DNA from 2 places in the Streptomyces sp. 7N604 genome. Region 1 is predicted to be linked to the other one. Evidence: riboswitches for the same ligand, from Rfam matches in the RefSeq annotation. Region 1 holds a riboswitch; the other holds the start of a gene.
What was found. A riboswitch is a leader RNA that binds a small molecule or an ion and turns the genes downstream of it on or off. The one in region 1 is predicted to bind S-adenosylmethionine.
Positions count from the first base shown of each region.

Region 1 (7,634 bases):
CGGCGGTCAGGGCTCCTCCGACGGCCCGAGTCTGGTCGGCGTCGGCTCCGCCGCCGTTGACTTCCAGGTCGGCACCGGCCGCATGCCGGCCCAGCAGCCCGGCGCCCAGGTGCCGAAGAAGAGGAAGGTCTACACGCAGGCCGAGACCGACCAGCTGGCGGCGTACATCGCCTCGCTCGGCGCCGGCCCGATCGCGCCGACCGAGGAGCAGTACGACCCCAAGGGCGCGGACATCGCGAGGGGCGGAGATCTGTTCCGCACCAACTGCGCGCAGTGCCACAACTTCACCGGCAAGGGCGGCGCCCTCACCGGTGGCAAGTACGCCCCGGAGCTCGAGGGCGTCGACTCCAAGCACATCTACGAGGCCATGCAGACCGGCCCGCAGAACATGCCGTCTTTCCCGGACTCCACGATGCCGGAGCAGGACAAGAGGGACATCATCGCGTACGTCAAGGCGACGAGTGAGGACGACTCCCCGTCTCCCGGCGGCTTCGAGCTGGGCGGGCTCGGCCCCGTCAGCGAGGGCCTCTTCGGCTGGATCTTCGGCCTGGGCGTGATGATCGCCGCCGCCATCTGGGTCGCCGCGCGGACCGCAAAGGCCAAGAAGTCATGAGTGAGACTGGATCCAACAAAGACGTGTCCGAAGAACACCTGCCGAGTGAGCAGGCATCGGCCGAGGCCGGCACGCTGGTCCCCGCGGGCGAACCGTTCGCCGACCCGGGGCTGCCGCCCCACGAGCACCGCATCCAGGACATCGACGAGCGGGCCGCCAGGCGTTCCGAGCGCACCGTCGCGCTGCTCTTCACCGTGTCCATGCTGGCCACCGCCGCCTTCATCGCCGCATACGTGACCATCGGGGTCGACGAGATCCTCTACGTGTGGCCGATCGGCCACATCAGCGCGCTCAACTTCGCGCTGGGCGTCACCCTCGGCGTGGCCCTGTTCTGCATCGGCGCGGGCGCGGTCCACTGGGCCCGCACGCTGATGTCGGATGTGGAGACCGCGGACGAACGGCACCCGATCTCGGCCCCGCCCGAGGTCAAGGCCAAGGTCATGTCGGACTTCCGGCAGGGCACCAAGGAGTCCGGCTTCGGCCGCCGCAGGCTGATCCGTAACACCATGTTCGGCGCGCTCACCCTGGTGCCGCTGTCCGGTCTGGTGCTGCTGCGCGACCTCGGCCCGCTCCCGGAGGACAAGCTCCGCCACACCCTGTGGGAACAGGGCAAGCTGCTGATCAACCAGAACACCGATGAGCCGCTGAAGCCCGAGGACGTGGTGGTCGGCTCGCTGACCTTCGCCAAGCCCGAGGGCCTGGAGGAGGACGCGCACGACTTCCAGGACCAGATCGCCAAGGCGGCCCTGATGATCGTCCGGATCCAGCCGGAGAACATCAAGGACAAGCGCACCCTCGACTGGTCGCACCAGGGGATCGTCGCGTACTCGAAGATCTGCACCCACGTCGGCTGTCCGGTGAGCCTGTACGAGCAGCAGACGCACCACGTGCTCTGCCCGTGCCACCAGTCCACCTTCGACCTCGCCGACGGCGCACGGGTCATCTTCGGCCCGGCCGGTCACGCGCTGCCCCAGCTGCGGATCGGCGTGAACAAGGACGGTTACCTCGAGGCGCGCGGCGACTTCGACGAGCCGGTCGGCCCGAGCTTCTGGGAGCGCGGATGAGTACTCCAAGGGACAAGCGCCAGGCGCCCCGCGGCGAGCGGTTGGCGGACTGGACGGACGGCCGGCTGGGCATCTACGGCCTGGCGAAGACCAATATGCGCAAGATCTTCCCGGACCACTGGTCCTTCATGCTGGGTGAGGTCGCGCTCTACAGCTTCATCATCATCATCCTGACGGGTGTGTATCTGACGCTGTTCTTCCACCCGGCGATGAACGAGGTGGAGTACCACGGCAGTTATGTGCCGCTGCAGGGTGTGCGGATGTCGGAGGCGTACGCCTCGACGCTGGACATCAGCTTCGACGTCCGGGGTGGTCTGCTGATCCGGCAGATTCACCACTGGGGTGCGCTGATCTTCATCGCGGCGATGTTCGTGCACATGATGCGGGTGTTCTTCACCGGTGCGTTCCGCAAGCCGCGTGAGATCAACTGGCTGTTCGGGTTCCTGCTGCTGGTGCTGGGCATGTTCACCGGGTTCACCGGTTACTCGCTGCCGGACGACCTGCTGTCGGGTACCGGTGTGCGGTTCATGGAGGGCGCGATTCTGTCCGTGCCGATCGTGGGCACGTACCTGTCGTTCTTCCTGTTCGGTGGGGAGTTTCCGGGGACGGATTTCGTGCCGCGGTTCTTCTCGATCCATGTGCTGCTGCTGCCGGGTCTGATGATGGGTCTGCTCGTGGCGCATCTGATCCTGGTCTTCTACCACAAGCACACGCAGTTCCCCGGGCCGGGCAAGACCGAGAAGAACGTGGTGGGTATGCCGCTGCTGCCGGTCTATATGGCCAAGGCGGGGGGCTTCTTCTTCCTGGTGTTCGGTCTGACCGCGGTGATCGCCGGTATCGCGAGCATCAACCCGATCTGGTCGCTCGGGCCCTACCGGCCCGACCAGGTCTCCACCGGCGCCCAGCCCGACTGGTACATGGGCTTCTCCGAGGGCCTGATCCGTCTGATGCCGGGCTGGGAGATCAACATCGCGGGTCACACGCTCGCGCTCGGGGTCTTCATCCCGCTGATGATCTTTCCGCTGGTGCTGGTCGCGATCGCGGTATGGCCGTTCATCGAATCCTGGGTGACCGGGGACAAGCGCGAGCACCACATCCTGGACCGCCCGCGCAACGCCCCGTTCCGTACCGCCTTCGGCGTGGCCTGGCTGAGCGTGTACTTCATCCTGCTCGTCGGTGGTGGCAACGACATCTGGGCGACCCACTTCCACCTGTCGATCAACGCGATCACCTGGTTCGGCCGGATCGGCTTCTTCGTGCTGCCGGTGCTGAGCTTCGTCGTGACCAAGCGGATTTGCCTGGGTCTGCAGCGGCGGGACCGGGACAAGGTGCTGCACGGGCGGGAGAGCGGCATCATCAAGCGGCTGCCGCACGGCGAGTTCGTCGAGGTGCACGAGCCGCTCTCGCAGGAGCAGCTGTACACGCTCACCCAGCACCAGCAGCACCAGCCGCTCGAGCTCGGCCCGGAGGTCGACGAGAACGGCGTACGGCGCAAGATCAAGCCCTCGGAGAAGCTGCGGGCGCTGTTCTCGAAGGGCTTCTACGGCTCGGACAACCAGATCCCCAAGCCGACCGCCGAGGAGTACCAGGAGATCACCAGCGGCCACGGCCATCACTGATGCCCCTGCCCGGCTGATCAGCGCTCCGAGGGCCCCGTCCGGACACCGGACGGGGCCCTCGGGCATGCGCGGCACTGGATAGGCTTGCAGCGGGCCCGGAGGACGAGGGACGACGACGAGGCCCGTCCCTGCCCAGCCCATCCCTGCCCACCCACGGACCAGGAGCGGACCATGGACGTTGTGACCCCCGGCGCGGACGACACCGGCGCGGCGGCCCGCACCTGGCCGGATGTCTTCGGCTCGCTGCTGGCGGGCAACGACCTGAGCGCCGACGACACGGCTTGGGCCATGGAGCGCATCATGCGGGGCGAGGCGACGGACGCGCAGGTCGCGGGCTTCGCGGTCGCGCTGCGTGCCAAGGGTGAGACGGTGGAGGAGGTCACGGGTCTCGTACGGACCATGTACGCCCACGCCAATGTCATCGAGGTGCCGGGGCCGAGCGTGGACATCGTCGGCACCGGAGGTGACCGGGCGAAGACCGTGAACATCTCCACGATGTCGGCGATCGTCGTCGCCGGGACGGGCGCGAAGGTCGTCAAGCACGGCAACCGCGCCGCCTCGTCGGCGAGCGGGGCCTCCGACGTACTGGAGAAGCTGGGCGTCAACCTGGACCTCTCGCCGCAGCGGGTGGTCGAGGTCGCCGAGGAGGCCGGCATCACCTTCTGCTTCGCGGTGAAGTTCCACCCCGCGCTGCGGCATGCGGCACCCGCGCGGCGCGAGCTGGGGATCGCCACCACCTTCAACTTCCTCGGGCCGCTGACCAACCCGGCGAGGGTGCGGGCCCAGGCCACCGGGGTCGCCGACGCGCGCATGGCGCCCATCATGGCGGGCGTGCTGGCCGAGCGCGGCTCCTCGGCGCTGATCTTCCGGGGGGACGACGGCCTGGACGAGCTGACGACCACCGCCACCTCGCAGGTGTGGGTGGTGCGGGACGGGACCGTACGGCAGGAGGCCTTCGACCCGCGGGACGTCGGGCTCGAGCTCGTGCCGGTCGAGGCCCTGCGCGGCGCCGACGCCTCGTACAACGCGGATGTCGCACGACGGCTCCTGGCGGGCGAGACCGGGCCCGTACGGGATGCGGTGCTGCTCAACTCGGCGGCGGCTCTGGTGGCCCTCAGGCCCGCGGACGCGCCGCTGGCGGAGCAGATCGCCGCCGGCATGAAGCGAGCCGCCGAGTCGATCGACTCCGGTGCGGCCCGCCGCACGCTGGAGCGCTGGGTCGGCGCCAGCAACGGATAGACCGCTCTTCTCGGCGACGACCTGCGGGTGCGGGGACCGGCTTGGACCGGTCCCCGCACCCGCCGGTCGTTGCAGCCGTGCGTCTGTCCCGCTATGCGGACACGGAGTTGCCCGTAAGTGATCAGCTGGCATACTGCTGCCAGGTCACGAGCGACAGCGATACGGCCCCGGCCCGCTGTCCGGCAACCCTCCGTCCGTGGCGGGGTGCCCCGGGTGATGACCAGGCCGTAGGCAGCGAGGTCTGCGGCAAGCGCGGATCCCTCGCCAGGGATCCTGGTCCTCGAGGGAGTTCTTCCGTGAATCAGCGAATGCGCTAGGGCCCACGGCCCGTTTCTCACAGGCTCCGTGCGGTGACGTCCGTACGTCGAGGCACATTCCGTGCGCTCCGCACTCGGTGCGAGGCGTGATGCGTGCGTTCTTCTCAGCCATTTCGCCGTCCCTTCGGGAGATTCCGTCATGTCCGTGCGCCCTGCTGCCGCTACCACCGCCGCCCATGCCGCCCATGCCGCCCATGCCGCCGATGCCGCCGATGCCGACTGTGGCGCGCCCGGCGCGGGCGCTCCGCTGCCCGTGCTCGGGCGGGACGTCCTCGTCCCGCTGGTCACGGGCGGCGAAGTGACGTACGCCGCCCTCGACTACGCGGCGAGCGCGCCCGCCCTGCAGCGCGTCTGGGACGACGTGGCCGCATACGCGCCGTACTACGGCAGCGTCCACCGCGGTGCCGGATATCTCTCGCAGCTGTCCACCGACCTCTTCGAGAACAGCCGGGCCGCGGTCGCCGAGTTCCTCGGCTGCCGCGAGGGGGACCAGGTCGTCTTCACCCGCTCGACGACCGACTCCCTCAACCTGCTGGCCTCCGTACTCCCGAAGAACACCCGGGTGTTCGTCTTCGAGACCGAACACCACGCCTCGCTCCTGCCCTGGCAGCAGGCCCCGGGCGTCGAGGCCGACTTCCTCGACGCGCCGCGCACACCCCGCGAGGCCGTGGAGACCCTCGAGCGGACCCTCGCCGAACGCGAGCCGTACGGCCCGGCGCTGGTGTGCGTCACGGGCGCGTCCAATGTCACCGGCGAGCTGTGGCCCGTACGGGAGCTGGCCGCCGCCGCTCATGCCCACGGTGCGCGCATCGTGCTCGACGCGGCGCAGCTGGCTCCCCACCACCCCGTGGACATCGCGGAGTTGGACGTGGACTGGGTGGCCTTCTCCGGGCACAAGCTGTACGCACCCTTCGGCTCCGGTGTGCTCGCCGGGCGCGCAGACTGGCTGCAGGGCGCCGAGCCGTACCTTGCGGGCGGGGGCGCCAGCCGCAAGGTCACGCGGCGCACGGACGGCGGCGTCGACGTGGAGTGGCACACCACGGCGGCGCGGCACGAGGCCGGTTCGCCCAATGTCATCGGCGTCTATGCCATCGCCGCGGCCTGCAAGGCGCTCACGGAGGAGGGCTTCGAGGCGCTCGTCGCCCGCGAGCAGCGGCTCGTCGCCCGGGTGCGCGAGGGCCTGGCGGACGTCCCCGAGGTGAAGGTCCTGTCGCTGTTCGGCGACGAAGCGCCCCGGGTCGGCGTCATCTCCTTCGTGGTCGAGGGCTGGAACAGTTCACACTTCGCCGCCGCGCTCTCGGCCGAGTACGGCATCGGTGTGCGGGACGGGCTCTTCTGCGCCCACCCGCTCGTCAGGACTCTGCTCGGCGGCCGGTCCGACGAGCCGGGCGAGTGCGGTACCCCGGAAGCCGCGCCGGGGGAGAGGTCCCTGAACGCGATCCGGGTGAGCTTCGGCGCGGGGACCCCGGACGAGCACATCGAGCGCTTCATCCGCGCCGTGAAGGAGCTAGTCCGCGACGGCGCCCGGTGGAACTACCGTACTGAGGACGGTCGTTGCGTCCCGGACCGCGACGCGTAGCGCCTCCGGCGGTCTTCGCAGGAAGACGGTTGCGGCTGTTTCGGCACCACCGGTCCGCGTCCCGGTGGTTCCTCGCCGCTGCGGCGGGAATGAATGGCGCGCCTGCGGCGCGACCGTTCGCATGCCGCGCCGCGCGCTCGGCGCATCCGCAGGCGGCGGCGCTGGGCCCGACCACGGCGAGAAGGAACAATCCGCCGCCGCGGCGGGTGACCACCCGGGCGCGGACCGGCGGTGCCGAAACAGCGGACCGGCGGTGCCAGAACAGCCGCAACCGTCATTTCGAAGGCCGGCCGGGAGGGCGCTACGCGTCGAGGCCGATCGCGAAGGCCGCCTCCAGGTCGTGCTGGGAGTACGTACGGAAGGCCACATGCGTGTCGGTGGCCTCCACACCCGGGATCTTGCTGATCTTCCCGGGGATGACATCCGCGAGGTCGTCGTGCTGGGCCACCCGGACCATGGCCACCAGGTCGTACGTCCCCGTGACCGAGTAGACCTCGCTCACGCTCTCCAGGGCGGCGATCGTCTCGGCGATCTCGGGGATCCGGTCCACGCTGGTCTTGATGAGCACGATCGCGGTGATCACGGCTGGCTGTCTCCCTCGGTCGCCCTGGCTGCGCTGCTCACTCTAGCCCCAGGCCCCCCGGCCCCACGCCTCCAAGCCCCACGCCTCCACCGCCCACTCCGGCCGCCCCCCTCACCGCCCCGATAGCGCGCCCACGCGTAGAAGAAGCCGAGACAGAAGCCGACCAGGTGCGCCAGATAGGCCACCCCGGGCCGGGTCGCGGGGGTGCGCGCGGCGAGCCACTGGAGCACGAACCAGAAGATCAGCACCATCCATGCGGGGAAGCGCAGCGGGAGGAAGAAGAGGAACGGGAAGAGACTGGTCACTCTGGCCGTCGGCAGCACGTAGAGGAAGGCGCCCAGCACCCCCGAGATCGCGCCGGAGGCTCCGACCAGGGTCTGAACGGAGCCCGGGTGGGCCGCCGCGAACGCGACCAGTGCCAGATACCCGGTCGCGAGGTAGAAGAGCGCGAACTCGACCCTCCCCATCCGCTCCTCCGCCATCCCGCCGAAGACGAACAGGAAGAGCAGGTTGCCCAGCAGGTGCAGCCAGCTGCCGTGGACGAAGAGCGCGGTCAGCGGGGTGAGAAAAGCCCGGGGGGAGCCCGCGAGCAGATCGTCCGGGATGACGCCCCACCGCTC
Region 1 is NZ_JBQQBX010000018.1:33,164-40,797, forward strand. Features, by position in the region: gene qcrC (cytochrome bc1 complex diheme cytochrome c subunit) at 1-613, shown strand, start outside; gene qcrA (cytochrome bc1 complex Rieske iron-sulfur subunit) at 610-1,677, shown strand; gene qcrB (cytochrome bc1 complex cytochrome b subunit) at 1,674-3,296, shown strand; gene trpD (anthranilate phosphoribosyltransferase) at 3,468-4,535, shown strand; SAM riboswitch class IV at 4,678-4,794, shown strand; gene ACTWP8_RS20505 (aminotransferase class V-fold PLP-dependent enzyme) at 4,992-6,431, shown strand; gene ACTWP8_RS20510 (Lrp/AsnC family transcriptional regulator) at 6,733-7,014, opposite strand; gene ACTWP8_RS20515 (rhomboid family intramembrane serine protease) at 7,011-7,634, opposite strand, start outside.

Region 2 (7,634 bases), on a different contig from region 1:
TCCATCTCCTGCTCCGCCGCGCAGTCCTCGACTATCTGACGTGCGCTGATCTGGCCTTCGCCGGAGGCCTCCGGATACGCCTCCTCGGGGGCACCGAAGGCGGTGCCGTCCCCCAGGCAGACGTACTTGCCCTCGCAGAAGGTCGGGGTCTCGGCGAAGGCGGTACCGGCGCCCAGGGCGCCGAAGGAGAGGGTGGCCGTCACGACGGCGAGCAGCCGGGACTTGCGGAATCTCATGGAACGATCTCTTCCGGTCGAACGGGGGGGTGAGAGATGGTGCAGATGTTTCTGGAAGGAACATCTGGATGAAGAGTGACGCTAGGGAATTCGCCCGGAGCCCACAACGCATCGCACCAGAACGGCCGGAAGAGACAACGGAGTTCGACGGACCCATCGGTAACGCTTAATGTTCCGTAGCTTGTGCGCTGCCGGAGAGGGAACGCCGCGATCAGCGGCGACCGGACGGCTTGCTGCATCGATCTCGCAGCGAGCAGTCGTCGAAACGCTCGGTACACCGATACCAAGGATCAAATCGCGCCAGTCTGGCGCAGAAAAGCCGCTGGGGCGGCACCTTCACAGGTGCCGCCCCAGCGTTCAGGACGTTGATCAACCTGGGGGTCCCCCTGCTCGAGCGAAGCCGAGAGCTTGGGGGAGGTCGATCAGAAGTCCATGTCACCGCCCGGCATGCCGCCCGGGGCCGCCGGGGCGGCCTTCTCCGGCTTGTCGGCGATGACGGCCTCGGTGGTGAGGAAGAGCGCCGCGATGGAGGCGGCGTTCTGCAGCGCGGAGCGCGTGACCTTGGCCGGGTCGATGATGCCCTCGGCGATCAGGTCGACGTACTCGCCGGTCGCGGCGTTGAGGCCGTGACCCGGGGTCAGGTTGCGAACCTTCTCCACGACGACGCCGCCCTCGAGACCGGCGTTGACCGCGATCTGCTTCAGCGGGGCCTCCAGGGCCAGGCGCACGGCCTGGGCACCGGTGGCCTCGTCACCGTCGAGCTCGAGCTTCTCGAAGACCGAGGAAGCCTGCAGCAGGGCCACGCCACCACCGGCGACGATGCCCTCCTCGACGGCGGCCTTGGCGTTGCGCACCGCGTCCTCGATGCGGTGCTTGCGCTCCTTGAGCTCGACCTCGGTCGCGGCACCGGCCTTGATGACGGCCACGCCGCCGGCCAGCTTCGCGAGGCGCTCCTGGAGCTTCTCGCGGTCGTAGTCCGAGTCCGAGGCCTCGATCTCGGCGCGGATCTGGTTGACCCGGCCCTGGACCTGGTCGCTGTCACCGGCGCCGTCGACGATGGTCGTCTCGTCCTTGGTGATGACGACCTTGCGAGCGCGGCCCAGCAGGTCGATACCGGCGTTCTCCAGCTTGAGGCCGACCTCCTCGGAGATGACAGTGCCACCGGTGAGGATGGCGATGTCGCCGAGCATGGCCTTGCGGCGGTCACCGAAGCCCGGGGCCTTGACGGCGACGGACTTGAAGGTGCCGCGGATCTTGTTGACGACGAGCGTGGACAGGGCCTCTCCCTCGACGTCCTCGGCGATGATCAGCAGCGGCTTGCCGGACTGCATGACCTTCTCCAGCAGCGGGAGCAGGTCCTTCACCGCGGAGACCTTGGAGTTGACGATCAGGATGTACGGGTCGTCGAGGACGGCCTCCATACGCTCCATGTCGGTCGCGAAGTACGCGGAGATGTAGCCCTTGTCGAAGCGCATGCCCTCGGTGAGCTCCAGCTCGAGCCCGAAGGTCTGCGACTCCTCGACGGTGATGACGCCTTCCTTGCCGACCTTGTCCATCGCCTCGGCGATGAGCTCGCCGATCTGGGTGTCGGCGGCGGAGATGGAGGCGGTGGAGGCGATCTGCTCCTTGGTCTCCACGTCCTTGGCCTGCTCGAGCAGGGCGGCCGAGACGGCCTCGACGGCCCGCTCGATGCCGCGCTTGAGGGCCATCGGGTTGGCGCCCGCGGCAACGTTGCGGAGGCCTTCCTTGACGAGCGCCTGGGCCAGGACGGTCGCGGTCGTCGTGCCGTCACCGGCGACGTCGTCCGTCTTCTTCGCGACCTCCTTGACCAGCTCGGCGCCGATCTTCTCGTACGGGTCCTCGAGCTCGATCTCCTTGGCGATGGACACGCCATCGTTGGTGATCGTGGGGGCGCCCCACTTCTTCTCGAGGACGACGTTCCGGCCCTTGGGGCCGAGCGTGACGCGGACGGCGTCGGCGAGCTGGTTCATCCCGCGCTCGAGACCGCGCCGTGCCTCCTCGTCGAACGCGATGATCTTGGCCATGTGAAGTGGTCCTCCCGGACTGGGGTGGATTGCTCCGGACCGCGCCCGCGCCCGCGACGGACGGCCTGCACGCCTGACGGTTCCTTGCCCCGCCCAGCCTGCGGGCCTCACCGACCCGGTCCTTCTGTCACTCTCAACGTCAGAGTGCTAACGCCAATGATTAGCACTCTCACCCGGAGAGTGCAAGGCGGCCCGAAGGGCCTCGATGAGGGGTGGCGGTCGTGCGACGGGTGGGCGCAAGCCGCCCGAAGGGCGACGATGAGGGGTGGCGGTCGGGCGACGGGTGGGCGCAAGCCGCCCGAAGGGCGCCGATGAGGGGTGGCGGTCGGGCGACGGGTGGGCGCAAGCGTGTGCCATGACGAAGGGCCCGCACCCTCGACGGGGTGCGGGCCCTCTTCTAACGCCTGTGGTCAGTCGGCGCGTCCTCGGTCAGCCTGCTACGCGGACCATGTCCGCCTGCGGCCCCTTCTGGCCCTGCGAGATCTCGAACTCGACCCGCTGACCTTCCTCGAGGGTGCGGTAGCCGTCCATCTGAATCGCGCTGTAGTGCACGAAGACGTCCGCACCACCGTCGACCGCGATGAAGCCGTACCCCTTCTCCGCGTTGAACCACTTGACGGTGCCCTGAGCCATCCCTAACTCCCCTATTACTGGCCCTTGCGCAGGACCGCACTCCGCGGACCCGGGTCAGACTTCACCCAGACCTCACCCCCCAAACACGCGGGGTGTGCGCCGGAACGCCTCGACCGCGGCTGAATGTATCTGCACGGATGCCGTCTGCAACAGGTCAATCCGACGAGAATTCCGGGCGCACCCGATCGGTAATTCCCGTGGAATTAGCAAGAATTCAGGGCAACTCGGGCCGGGCATAACGCATCAAACCGACAAATCGCGCACACACTTGGGACACAACTTGTCGGTTCTCATATGCGTTCGGCAAGGACGCCGGCGGGGGATTGACCAACTGTACCGCGCTCAACCACGTAGAACCGCCCCCTCCGCTTCTCTCACGGAGGGGGCGATCCCGATTACGAAACGTTGTTGAGTTTTGTCCTCAACTATTTTCCGGAGCGGCCGGAGGCGCTGGAGCCACTGGAGCCGCTGGAAGGCCCCGGGAGGGCCCGGAGGGCCGGAGGCGCTCAGCAGCCGCCCGCGACAGCCGGGATGATCGAGACCCCGGCGCCGTCCGGCGTCGCCGTCTGCAGCCCGTCCTCGAAACGCACGTCGTCGTCGTTGACGTAGACGTTCACGAAGCGGCGGAGCTTGCCCGTGTCGTCCAGGACTCGCGCGGCGATGCCCGGGTGGTTCTTCTCCAGCGACTCGATGACCTCGGCGAGAGTCGCGCCCTCGGCACTCACCTCGGCCTGGCCACCGGTGTAGGTGCGCAGGATGGTCGGGATACGGACGTTGACGCTCATACGGGGTCACCTTCGGTGCGAGGGCGGATTCAGGGTTTCGTGTTCCGGTGCGGGCGGTGGCCGGGTTGTGCCCACCCTCCCCCAGAGCTTCGCCTGGGGGTATCCCAGCCCCGCGGAACGAGTGGCCACAACCCGGCGGTCAGTCGGCGAGGCCCGCCTCACGGAATGCGTCGAGGCTCGGGCGGATGGTCGCGGACGGGCCCGTGGTCGGGGCCACCGCGTCGAGCGTCTTGAGGCCGTCGCCGGTGTTCAGCACCACCGTCTCGCCCGCCGGGTCGAGCTGACCCGTCTCGATCAGCTTGCGCAGCACACCCACCGTCACGCCACCCGCGGTCTCCGCGAAGATGCCCTCGGTGCGCGCCAGCAGCTTGATCGCGTCGACGACCTGCTCGTCATCGACGTCCTCGACCGCGCCACCCGTACGGCGGCAGATGTCGAGCACGTACGGGCCGTCGGCCGGGTTGCCGATGGCCAGCGACTTGGCGATGGTGTCCGGCTTCACGGGCCGTACGACGTCGTGGCCGTCCTTGAACGCCCGCGACACCGGGGAGCAGCCCTCGGCCTGCGCGCCGAAGATCTTGTACGGCTTGTCCTCCACCAGACCGAGCCGGATCAGCTCCTTCAGCCCCTTGTCGATCTTCGTGAGCTGCGAGCCCGAGGCGATCGGGATGACGAGGTTGTCCGGGATCCGCCAGCCGAGCTGCTCGGCGATCTCGTACGCCAGGGTCTTGGAGCCCTCGCCGTAGTACGGGCGCAGGTTGACGTTGACGAAGCCCCAGCCCTGGCCGAGCGGATCGCCGATCAGCTCGCTGCAGAAGCGGTTCACGTCGTCGTACGTGCCCTCGATGCCCACCAGGTCGCCGCCGTAGACGGCGGCCATCACGACCTTGCCCGCCTCCAGGTCGTGCGGGATGAACACGCAGGACCGGAAGCCGGCACGGGCGGCCGCGGCGCCGACGGCGCCCGCGAGGTTGCCCGTGGAGGAGCAGGAGAGGGTGGTGAAACCGAAGGCGCGGGCCGCCTCGACGGCGATGGCGACGACGCGGTCCTTGAAGGAGTGGGTGGGGTTCCCGGAGTCGTCCTTGACGTGCAGGCCGCCGGTGACGCCCAGCTCACGGGCGAGGTTGTCGGCCTTCACGAGGTTGGTGAAGCCGGGGTTCAGGTTCGGCTTGCTCGCGACGTCGGCGGGGACGGGAAGCAGCGGGGCGTACCGCCAGATGTTGTTCGGGCCTGCCTCGATCCGCTTCCGCAGGCCCTCGGGGTCGCCGCTCGGCAGGTCGTACGCCACCTCGAGCGGCCCGAAACACACCTCGCACGCGAAGATCGGGCCGAGGGCGAATCGCTCGCCGCACTCACGGCAGGACAGGGCGGCGGCCGGTCCGAGAGAGACGGTTTCGGTGCTGTTCGCAACGGTTTGCACAGCCATGGATGGCGAGGCCCTTTCTCCTCATCTTTCCCGTGACGGACTTCGCCACGAGACGGAATTGGCACCTTCCCTAGCCGGGAGCCTCGCCATGCGCTGCGCGAGACCGGCTGGAGGGTTGCCGGGGCTTCAACGGGCCGTTTCCCTCTGCCCCTCTGGATGAGCGGTATGGCACCGGGCAGCATCCCCGGGCATTTGTGCGCGCCCACCCCGACATGAAGTGGACACGTGCGTTGTTCAAGACTGTAACGGAAGGCACGGACGGTTGAGGGAGTCGTCCGAACCGCGAGATGGATCACATGGTTCTCATGGGGTCCCGACACCAGGGAGACGAGCGTACGTGCTTGATGAGGTGGAGCGCTGGTTGGAGCGCCGCTCCTGGTCTGCCGCCGATCGTCCGCTGAGCCGGCTCCTCGCCGCCAAGCGGAGCGCAGGGCCCGCAGGGACAGTCACCGTCGTACTCCCCGCGCTCGACGAGGAGACCACAGTCGGGCCGATCGTGGAGACGATCCGCCGCGAGCTGATGAGCGAGGCGGTGCCCCTGGTCGACGAGCTGGTGGTGCTCGACTCCGGCTCCACCGACCGTACGGCCGAGGTGGCCGCCGCGGCCGGGGCCCGGGTCGTGCACCGCGACACGATCCTGCCGCGCCTGGCCCCACTGCCCGGCAAGGGCGAGGTGCTGTGGCGCTCGCTGCTGGTCACCAGCGGCGAGATCGTCTGTTTCGTGGATGCCGACCTGCGCGACTTCTCGGCGACCTTCGTGTCCGGGATCGTCGGGCCGCTGCTCACCGAGCCGGATGTGCAGCTGGTCAAGGCGATGTACGACCGCCCGCTGGGCGCGAAGGACGAGCGGGGCGGACGGCTCGCCCGGGGCGAGCAGGGCGGCCGCGTCACCGAGCTGGTCGCCCGCCCGCTGCTCAACCTCCACTGGCCGCGGCTCGCCGGGTTCGTCCAGCCGCTGGGCGGCGAGTACGCGGTCCGCCGCTCGCTGCTCGAGCGGCTCTCGTTCCCCGTCGGCTACGGCGTCGAGCTGGGCATGCTGGTCGACGCGCTGGAGCTGGCCGGGCTGGACGCGCTGGCGCAGGTGGACGTCGGCATACGGCTGCACCGGCACCAGGACGGGCAGGCGCTCGGCCGGATGGCCGCGACGATCTACCGCACCGCGCAGGCACGGCTGGCGCGCGGGCACCTCGTACGGCCGGTGCTGACGCAATTCGACCGCACGGACGAGGGGTTCACTCCGACGGTCCACGAGGTGGCGGCGGAGGAACGGCCGCCGATGATCACGGTCCCCGAGTACCGGGTTCGCCGTGCGGCGAGCAAGGACCAAGTGGCCTGAGGCCTGGTTGTGGGCTTTTTTTCCTCAGGGAGATAGGGGTTCCCCCACCGCCCCGCGGAACGAAAGCCCACAAACCGGTGGTGGTGAAGCGCACGTTTGCGCGGATCTGTGGCGGGCTAGGCTCGCGGCATGGTCGCAGAGCAGCAGGCTGCCCAGGTTCTCGTCGCGTCCAACCGCGGCCCGGTTTCGTACGCCCTGCACGAGGACGGTTCGCTCGCCGCCAGGCGCGGCGGAGGCGGGCTCGTCTCCGGCCTCTCGGCCATCGGCCCTGACGCCGGCGCGCTGTGGGTGTGCGCGGCGCTCGGCGACGGCGACCGCGAGGCCGTACGCCGTTCGGGCACTCGCCTCGACCCCGCCGAGACCGGCGGCCAGCAGGTGCGGATGCTCGACATCGACCCCGGAGTCTTCGCCGACGCCTACAACGGCATCGCGAACTCCGTGCTGTGGTTCGTGCACCACATGCTCTACCAGACCCCGCTCGAGCCGGCCTTCGGCGCCGAGTTCCGCGCCCAGTGGGCGGCGTACGAGACGTACAACGCGGCGTTCGCCGACGCCCTCGCCGAGGAGGCCGCAGAGGGCGCCGCGGTCCTGGTGCAGGACTACCACCTCTGCCTGGTCCCCGGCATGCTCCGCAGGCGCCGCCCCGACCTGCGCATCGCCCACTTCTCGCACACGCCCTGGGCGCCCCTGGACTACTTCCGGCTGCTGCCCGACGACATCGCGCGGCAGCTGCTGCGCGGCATGCTCGGCGCGGACCGGGCGGGCTTCCTCACCCACCGCTGGGCGAACGCGTTCGCCGCCTGCGCCGCGGACGTGCTCGGCGCCCAGGTGGACACCGAGCACGAAGCCGTCACGTACGAGGGCCGTACGACCCGGCTCGGCGTGCACGCGCTCGGCGCCGACGCGGACTTCCTGCGGGAGCGGGCGCACCGGCCGGACGTGGTCGAGCGGATGGCGGCCCTGCGCGAGCAGATCGGCGGCCGGGACCGGCGGGTGATCGTCCGGGTGGACCGCACCGAGCTGTCGAAGAACATCGTGCGCGGCCTCCAGGCCTACCGGCAGCTGCTCACCGACCACCCCGAGTGGCGGGGCCTGGTCGTCCACCTGGCCTTCGCCTATCCGTCCCGGCAGGACCTGGCCGTCTACCGCCACTACACCGAGCAGGTGCAGCGG
Region 2 is NZ_JBQQBX010000022.1:128,870-136,503, forward strand. Features, by position in the region: gene ACTWP8_RS24340 (hypothetical protein) at 1-236, opposite strand, end outside; gene groL (chaperonin GroEL) at 659-2,281, opposite strand; gene ACTWP8_RS24350 (cold-shock protein) at 2,711-2,914, opposite strand; gene ACTWP8_RS24355 (ubiquitin-like small modifier protein 1) at 3,421-3,699, opposite strand; gene thrC (threonine synthase) at 3,839-5,125, opposite strand; SAM riboswitch class I at 5,144-5,288, opposite strand; gene ACTWP8_RS24365 (glucosyl-3-phosphoglycerate synthase) at 5,463-6,461, shown strand; gene ACTWP8_RS24370 (alpha,alpha-trehalose-phosphate synthase (UDP-forming)) at 6,591-7,634, shown strand, end outside.
Region 2: linked by a shared signal. The riboswitch ahead of thrC (threonine synthase) and the one ahead of ACTWP8_RS20505 (aminotransferase class V-fold PLP-dependent enzyme) in region 1 are both predicted to bind S-adenosylmethionine.